DNA from 4 places in the Shewanella sp. SR43-8 genome. Region 3 is predicted to be linked to each of the others. Evidence: predicted binding sites of a transcription regulator. Region 3 holds the regulator's gene; each other region holds the start of a gene.
The links. Region 3 encodes LexA, which represses DNA repair genes until DNA is damaged. Its sites were predicted from a motif close to TACTGTATNNNNATACAGTA; they were not measured.
Positions count from the first base shown of each region.

Region 1 (2,210 bases), on a different contig from region 3:
ATCATTCCCACTAGCAGACTAATCAAAGTGACAATCGCCAGTCCTTTAGGCCCTGCTTGTTCAATAAAAAATACGATATCACTGCGCCGAGTACTGGCTTTACCTCTTAACCAACGCCCTAATGCCAACGTGCTTTCCCCGACAAACACTAAGCCATCGTGCACCTGTAAGCCTTGTACAATCATGCCTTTACGAAGCGTGACCCACATGCCACCAATGACACCATCATTCGCCGTTTGATACACAGGCACATCGGTAGCTAGCTGCAGTAATTGTTGTAATCCTTGTGGGGTATCTTGAATATTGAGGGCTATTTTTTGTTGTTCACACCAGCGGGATAATTGTAATAAGGCAATGGCAAGGCTTGAATCCCACTGAGATAATTCAGTCGTCACTAATCTGACAGTATGGCAAGTTGCGGGAAGGGCGGCACAAATATCGGCACCTAGTGGTGCTTGGCCTAATTGCCAATCACCTGCAAGACTCAGGTCGCAGTTGTCATCGTGCATGTCGATATCAAATGTGGCGAGTGTCATACTAGACCCCAAAAAAAGTAGCAATCAAGTGTATATTTGCATCAAATTCATTGTTGTACTGATCACAAGTGTAGACCAATCGCTCAGATTGTATTTTGACCTTGAACAAATAAATTCATTAACTATTAAACTGATAACGCTATCTAGCTGGCTAATAACAACCTTCAATGGCTAAATATGCCGCCTGCATATCGCGGTTTAACATAAATAAACTTGCACAGACAAAATTTAGCGCTACTATGTATCCTATAAATGGTACTGTGTTTTTATACAGTGTCTAGTATAAATGTACGAGGTTAGCGTATGCGCTTTATTCCCATTGTCGCCAGTGCTGGCATTACCGGTTTTGAAAGCCCTGCTGCTGAGTATCTTCAATTAGGCCTCAGTCTTGATGAGATGTTAGTGCAACATCCAAGTTCGACTTTTATCGGCTTAGCCCAAGGGGAGTCAATGCAAGGTGTTGGGATATTCGATGGCGACTTACTGATTGTCGATCGTCATGAAACGGCTAAAAGTGGCGACGTGATTGTGGCTAATTTTAATGGTGAATTTGTGTGTAAAATTCTCGATCTGCAACGGCGAATGCTAGTGTCATCTCATGAGCAACATTTACCAGTAACTATTTGCGATTATGATGACTTTAGTATTGAAGGTGTGGTGATCCGCTCAATTCGTTGTCATCGCCAAAGCCCCATGTTTGTTAGCCACCAAGGGTAAGCAACAATGTTTGCCTTAGTTGATGCCAATGCTTTTTATTGCAGTGCTGAACAGGTATTTCGCCCTGATTGGCGTGGTAAGCCAATTATTGTACTGAGCAATAACGACGGTTGTATTGTGGCTGCTAATCGACAAGCAAAAGAAGCGGGCATACAAAAATTTCTACCCTATTTTCAAGTTAAAGCGCTATGTGCCGAGCGTAATGTGATTGTGTGTTCATCTAACTATGAGCTCTATGCCGATTTATCAGCAAAAATGATGGCGATAATAGGTCGCTTTGCGCCCGATCAGCATGTGTACTCCATCGATGAATGTTTCCTGTCGTTTAAACACAGTTACCCCGCGATTAAATGCCTGCATACTCATGGTCAGTTAATCCGTCGTACGGTTTGGAAAGAAGCGCGTTTACCCGTCTGTGTCGGTATGGGTGACACCTTGACCTTAGCCAAGATAGCCAATCATGCCGCTAAAAAAATTCCAGGGTACCAAGGTGTTTGCGTAATTGAGACATTGCAGCAACGCACTGACATTTTGCGTCAGCTTGCGGTCGGTGATGTATGGGGCATTGGTAGGCGCATAAGTAAAAAACTTGAAGTAATGAATATTCGCAGCGCATATGATCTTGCCTGTATGCCACCGAGCCTTGCGAGAAAACAATTTAGTATTGAAATAGAGCGAACGGTTCGTGAACTGAATGGTCAAGTCTGTAAACAATGGGATGAGGCAAGGGCAGATAAAAAACAAATTTTCTCGACTCGTAGTGTTGGTGAGCGCATCACTGACTATGAATTGCTATTACAGGCATTGAGTAAACATATCGCTATCGCGGCGCTTAAAGCGCGTCAGCAAGGCTCGTATTGCAAAACCATGTTGCTGTTTGCCAGTAATTCCCCTCATGACGAACGGCCCGTGAGTGATAAGGTCATTGTCCATTTCCCTTGCCCGACACATTGCTCT
Region 1 is NZ_JACJDX010000007.1:277,122-279,331, reverse strand. It holds gene H5114_RS11300 (ABC transporter permease) at 1-536, opposite strand, end outside; gene H5114_RS11295 (LexA family transcriptional regulator) at 840-1,253, shown strand; gene H5114_RS11290 (Y-family DNA polymerase) at 1,260-2,210, shown strand, end outside.
Region 1: H5114_RS11295 (LexA family transcriptional regulator) is a predicted target of LexA. The motif match lies at 793-812, and genes of this name have one in related genera.

Region 2 (2,210 bases), on a different contig from region 3:
CATGGATCCAGCGTTGTAACATGCGACTGCCCATAGGCGTGGCAGTATTATCGAGTACCCACGACAGGGTATTTTCACGCCCACCAGATAAGTTTTGCGTTAACTCTAAGTTACGTCGCGTCGCGGCATCTAAAATAATGGATTCAGATTGGTTAAAACGCACAATCGAATTAATATGTGGCAGTGCCATCTTTTGCGTATCTTTGACATACTGCATTAAACAACCTGCAGCTTGTAATGCCAAGCGTGCATCACTAATACCAAAGCCATGTAAATCTTTGGTACCAAATTGACCAAGCAGTAAATTTACGCAAGTATCATAATCAAATTCCCACTCTGGACGGCGACGAATACCTTTCATATTATTGATTAATAACATGTCAGTAAAATCTTCACTGTAGAGCAACTCGGCAGGATTAGTACGTTGTAATTCAGCTTCTAGTGCTTCACGAGTGGGTAATTCAGCAACCACAAAACGACCTGATGAAATATCTAAGGTAGCGTATCCAAAACCGTTTTTACCTTGATAAAGCGCCGCCAGTAAATTGTCGTGTTTTTCTTGAAGTAAAGCCTCATCCGTTAAGGTACCAGGAGTCACAATGCGTACGACTTGACGCTCAACTGGGCCTTTTGATGTCGCAGGATCACCAATTTGCTCACAAATGGCTACAGACTGGCCAATATTGACTAGTTTAGCTAAATAGCCTTCCACAGCATGATAGGGGATTCCAGCCATTGGGATAGGATCGCCGCCGCTTTTTCCGCGAGCAGTAAGTGAAATCCCCAGCATTTCAGAAGCGCGCTTAGCATCATCGTAAAACAACTCATAAAAATCACCCATTCGGTAAAACAATAACATATCAGGATGGGCCGCTTTTAAGCCTAAATACTGACGCATCATCGGGGTGTGTTTTTCTAAATCGCTGGTATCAATCACTGTCATTATGAACACTTCACTATTAATCAATCTTAGGACGTAAATCTTATGAGGTTAATCTTAACAATATTTGCCCCTAGGGTATAAATAGATTCAAACAAAAAAGTATATGGAGATAAAATATTGATGTAAAAAGGCAATTCACTAAGGTTTAAAAAAAATTGCCCTCAGCACTTGATACTGTATGACTATACAGTATACTGATGAACATAATGAAATGGTTTACATCATTTCACCTAAGTCAAAATAGCATTTTACTAAACGTATTGAATGCCTTAAGAGGGTTTTATAATGAAGGTTGATCCAAACAAAGAGAAAGCGCTAGCCGCCGTATTAAGCCAAATTGAAAAGCAATTTGGTAAAGGCTCAATTATGAAGTTGGGCGAAGATCGCACAATGGATGTTGAAACTATCTCTACCGGTTCGCTTTCATTGGACATCGCACTTGGTGCGGGTGGTTTACCAATGGGACGTATCGTTGAGATTTACGGCCCAGAGTCATCAGGTAAAACCACATTAACTCTTGAAGTGATTGCCGCAGCGCAACGCGAAGGTAAAACCTGTGCGTTTATTGATGCTGAACATGCTCTTGACCCAATTTATGCCAAAAAGCTAGGCGTAGATATTGATAACTTACTTTGTTCACAGCCAGATACAGGCGAACAAGCACTAGAAATTTGTGATGCGTTAACGCGTTCAGGTGCGGTAGACGTAATCGTTGTCGATTCTGTTGCAGCATTAACACCAAAAGCAGAAATTGAAGGTGAAATTGGTGATTCGCATATGGGCCTTGCTGCGCGTATGATGAGCCAAGCGATGCGCAAACTTGCGGGTAACCTTAAGCAATCAAACACACTGCTTATTTTTATTAACCAAATTCGTATGAAAATTGGTGTAATGTTTGGTAGCCCTGAAACGACCACAGGTGGTAATGCACTTAAATTCTACGCATCTGTTCGTTTAGATATTCGTCGTACCGGTGCGATTAAAGATGGCGATGAAGTCATCGGTAATGAAACTCGCGTTAAAGTGGTTAAAAATAAGATTGCAGCTCCATTTAAGCAAGCTGAATTCCAGATCCTTTATGGACAAGGTATTAACCGTACCGGCGAACTAGTTGACTTAGGTGTTGCACACAAGCTGGTTGATAAAGCCGGTGCTTGGTACAGCTACAAAGGCGAAAAAATTGGTCAAGGCCGTGCCAATGCTGGTAAATTTTTGACTGAAAATCCAGCTATTGCCGATGAAATTAATATCACTCTTCGTGGCATGT
Region 2 is NZ_JACJDX010000001.1:378,510-380,719, reverse strand. It holds gene mutS (DNA mismatch repair protein MutS) at 1-943, opposite strand, end outside; gene recA (recombinase RecA) at 1,229-2,210, shown strand, end outside.
Region 2: recA (recombinase RecA) is a predicted target of LexA. The motif match lies at 1,116-1,135, and genes of this name have one in related genera.

Region 3 (2,210 bases):
TAAATCATTGAATAAATCATGATCCCAAACACCACTAACCCAATGGCACAACAGATATAAAGTATCGTCATGTGGAGGCCATAAACCTTACCACTGATATCTGTCACGCCTTGAGTCATGTTGAGGGACATTTCTGATGCCCCAAGCGGAAGTGCTATAAACACCACCAGTAAACAATACCACCATTGCTTCACAAGACTGCTCCTCTGTTCATTGCAAATAGCAATTACAAAGAAAAGTCACACAGTAATTCTCTGCTCTATGCAAACTTTTCGGTTCCCGAAAAAAGTTTGATGACCTCAAAGTACCTTGGTGGCAGTAAACAGGTTGTTTACGGTTTTATTATTAGCGGTGCACCACGCTTGTACCTACTACAGAACTTATCAATATTGAGTTGGCTCATTTGTCTGAAAGTAATCTTAATCACTGTCATTCACGTCCAATTAAAGATGAATAATATTTCATCCTTGGGAACAACATTAGCTGTAGATTAAACATTGATCAAGATCACTTTGTTGGCTAATTGACTGAAAAAAGATGAAAAAAAGCCCTGAATTCAATACAGGGCTTGGTAAGTAAGGGTTAATGCTTAGTGAAATGAGCAAAAATTACTTGTTCCATTTATTAATGTAGGGCTAACAAGTTGATGTTTGTGAGGTAAGTGAGCATTCACATCCTCAATTACCACACCTAAAGCCCGTGCACTTTTAGCCACAATTTCTAATCGACGACTATCACGAGCGTCAAGTGAGCTTGTCCAAGTGACGACAGCACTTGATGTTCCACTGGTAAGCGCTTTTTCCATCGCCCATAAGGTTTCGACTTCGTCTTTAGTGTGCACCAGTAAAATACGGTCCATTCTCACGCCAGCATTTGCCAGCATATGTTTATAGCCAATGTGTGGTGGGCTAATTAACACAATCCATCGACCTTGTTGGCTCAATGTGGCGAGTTGACTACACAACTGGCTCAACTCAGCTTCACCTTGGGTGACTGTTTGTAATGTGCGAATGGTTTGGTTGCCATGCAATTCTGTTTCAGCTAAATCTACCCATAAGCCTGGGTGACGTGGCGCGATGCCCATTAGTTTGTTCATAACCAATCTCCATTACGGATAACGCCAACGGCAAGCCCTTCGATGGTTAGGCTTTGGCAACTTAAATCAACTTTAATCGGGGTGTAATCGTCATTTTCTGCGTGCAGATAAATCACATTACCTTTTTGTTCAAATCGTTTTACGGTGACGTCATCATCAACACGCGCTACTACAACTTGGCCATTACGTGCTTGTTGCATTTTATGAACCGCGAGTAAATCGCCTTCTAAAATACCGATGTTCTTCATGCTGTCACCACGAACGCGCAACAGAAAGTCTGCGGCAGGTTTAAACATGCTCGGGTCGACTTGATAATACTGTTCAACGTGTTCTTGAGCCAAAATAGGCTCACCAGCTGCAACTTGTCCAATCAGAGGCAAACCGGTTTCAATCTGTTCTTCATGAGGTAAGCGAATACCTCGAGAGGTTCCAGGCATGATCTCGATAAAGCCTTTTTTGGCTAATGCTTTTAAATGCTCTTCGGCAGCATTAGCACTTTTAAAGCCAAGACGTTTCGCAATTTCAGCACGAGTGGGTGGCATACCTGTTTCGGCGATATTGTTTTTAATTAAGTCTAATATTTCTGCTTGGCGCGGCGTTAACGGTCTCATGATGATTCCTGTCTTTTTATACAGTGACTGTCATTATATACAGTGTTTGTGTTCGTGCAAGTATTAACCAACTATTTTTTGTGTTTTATTGGCTTTTTGTAACTTAAATAAATGTTTTTATTAGTTATTATATATGTTTTATCTTGCACTATGTCTTAAAGTGAGAGCTTACACGTAAAGATAAGTCGGCCAGATAGTGTAAGCAGGGTGGTTTCTGGTATCCTATACGACAATATTACAATGGCTTATGTTGCGAAAATAACCATGTCAAAACCAGATTCAATATTTTTACAAGCATTAAAATGGGTTCAGAAATGGATGGTACAGACCATTGTGGTGCCCCATGATCCGTTTGATGACCTCAATATAGATCCGACCAAGCCCTTGGTTTATTTGATGAAAACGGAATCTATTAGTGATATTGCCGCCTTGAGCGAAATCACTGAAGGATTTGGTATGCCAAGTCCTTATGAGCCGTTACAGCTTGATGGTTTAAGAGTGCC
Region 3 is NZ_JACJDX010000008.1:93,237-95,446, forward strand. It holds gene coxB (cytochrome c oxidase subunit II) at 1-194, opposite strand, end outside; gene H5114_RS11785 (cell division inhibitor SulA) at 590-1,096, opposite strand; gene lexA (transcriptional repressor LexA) at 1,093-1,707, opposite strand; gene plsB (glycerol-3-phosphate 1-O-acyltransferase PlsB) at 1,972-2,210, shown strand, end outside.

Region 4 (2,210 bases), on a different contig from region 3:
AGCGCTGGCAATGATTTTTGCTGGTTAAATTCAGCTTGCGACAGACAGGGCATAAACATAAGCCTAACTTTTGCCCTTGCAAAGAGGCTTGAGCTTTTTTTGGGGCTTCCTGGTTAATATTTACATGAGGCTCTTCACTTGCTGAGGATAGCTCATTAGCGGGATTCATTGGAGTTTTAGGCATCAACATAACTCCACATGTGCTCAAGTTTATATTCACGTTGTAAAAAAAGAATGATGACAAACAGCATGGTAAAACTGAATGTCCCCATACCAAAATAGACATCAGAAAAATCAGATAGTTGGAATGCAGATACCAAGAAGCTGATGACATAAATTTCTAGCATGGTCATTTGTGATATCAAACCATGATTTTTTAGCAATGTCGTATAAGTTCTTTGCCAAAATGAGCTGTGCAATTCTAATTTGACAATAACAACTTGCGCCAGTATCGACAATATTAATAATCCAGGGGCGATAACAGCCGCAACCATTACCGCTAAGCCTACGACCCAATATCCTTCGGCCCAAACCGTCATAGCAGCCTGCATTACGGTCGTGGTTCTGACACTGCCAAGAAAGTGAATTTCGAGTACTGGTAACAAATTAGCGGGAATGAAAATAATTAACGCGGCAACGCATAGCGCCAACATACCATTGATAGAGCAGTACGGTGAATCATAGAGAACAGTATGACAACGCGGACAAATAGCGCGAGAACTAGAGGGTAACGCTCGTTTTCTCACTGCCAAATCACATGATCGGCATAATATTATAGAATCATGATCATCAAATTCATTCATGAAAAATTAATCTAATCCATAGTGAAAATCATTATCGGGTAGCTAAGAGGTAAACCTCTCAACTTTGCCTCATATTGGCAAATAAATGTGTCATTTGTTAAAAGAAACTCATTAATGTGTATTTGATAATATCAGAATAATCAGAACACTTGCATCATAAGTTAACTATGTGAGATTCTATGCACTGTATATAAAAACAGTGAGGATTACATCATGGCAGTGATAACCCAATTTGTCGTGGTCAGAGAAGGGGTGGAAAAGATGACATTTATATCGAAAAAAGAGGCTGATGCCTACGATAAGATGCTCGATATTTCCGATAACCTAGTGCCTTTTCTTATAAAGGCAGATCTTGGACTCGATGAAAATAAGTGCGAACAGTTGGCATTTTATCTCGCAAACAATAAAGATGAGCTTTCTAACTTGCTAAAAGGCGTAGTACAGGTTAAAAACGCTCCTGCAGTTAAAACCAAAAAGACTACGGCTAAAAATACCGCTGCAGAATAGCCGTATTTCAAACTTTTGAAGTAGATACCAGCTTAAGGAATGGAAATGAAAACCGAATTTTACCAAACATTAAATCGTCAAGCTCAAGCGTTACTTGAAGGCGAAGATGATTTGATTGCGGCAATGGCAAATTTTTCAGCGTTGTTAAATGACAACCTTGAGGATCTCAACTGGGCTGGTTTTTACATCAAGCGTGGTGAACAGCTCGTCCTTGGTCCTTTCCAAGGTAAAGTTGCGTGCACTCGAATTGATATGGGCAAAGGTGTTTGTGGCACCGCTGCTGCAGAAAATATCACCCAACGCATCGCCGACGTGCATCAATTTGATGGTCATATAGCATGCGATTCTGCGAGTAATTCCGAAATAGTCATTCCTGTAAGGCAGGGCAATGAAGTGGTGGCAGTGTTAGATATTGACAGTCCATTACTCAATCGTTTCGATCAAGATGATCAAATTGGCTTAGAAAACATGGTAAAAAGTTTCGAAACTTGCCTATTTGGTTAAATAGCGAACAAAATAGATTAAATCATGGTCGCATTCGCTGTCGCGGGCTTTATAATATGCCGCTAAACGCATTTGTGCTGGATTTACTGATGAGCGATGATTAAGCTGAGAGTAAGTTTGGTTAAATTGTTAAGGTTTGTTTCAATGACTTTAGCAAACTGGCGGATAGTGATATTTTGTACGTTGAGCCTTAACGGTAAGGTTTAACGAAAGATGAACGACTGCATGGCAAATTTCTGCCGCATAATCAGTCCCTTTATTAACGTGGAAGTAAAAATGGAATCAACAGACAAGTTGACCGACACCAACGCAATTTTAGCGTATTTATATGAAACCTTTCCTTTATGCTTTATTGCAGAAGGTGAAACTAAGCCATTAAAAATTGGTCTGTTTCAA
Region 4 is NZ_JACJDX010000006.1:106,354-108,563, forward strand. It holds gene H5114_RS09280 (paraquat-inducible protein A) at 1-184, opposite strand, end outside; gene H5114_RS09285 (paraquat-inducible protein A) at 177-803, opposite strand; gene H5114_RS09290 (YebG family protein) at 1,017-1,310, shown strand; gene H5114_RS09295 (GAF domain-containing protein) at 1,356-1,814, shown strand; gene proQ (RNA chaperone ProQ) at 2,091-2,210, shown strand, end outside.
Region 4: H5114_RS09290 (YebG family protein) is a predicted target of LexA. The motif match lies at 986-1,005, and genes of this name have one in related genera.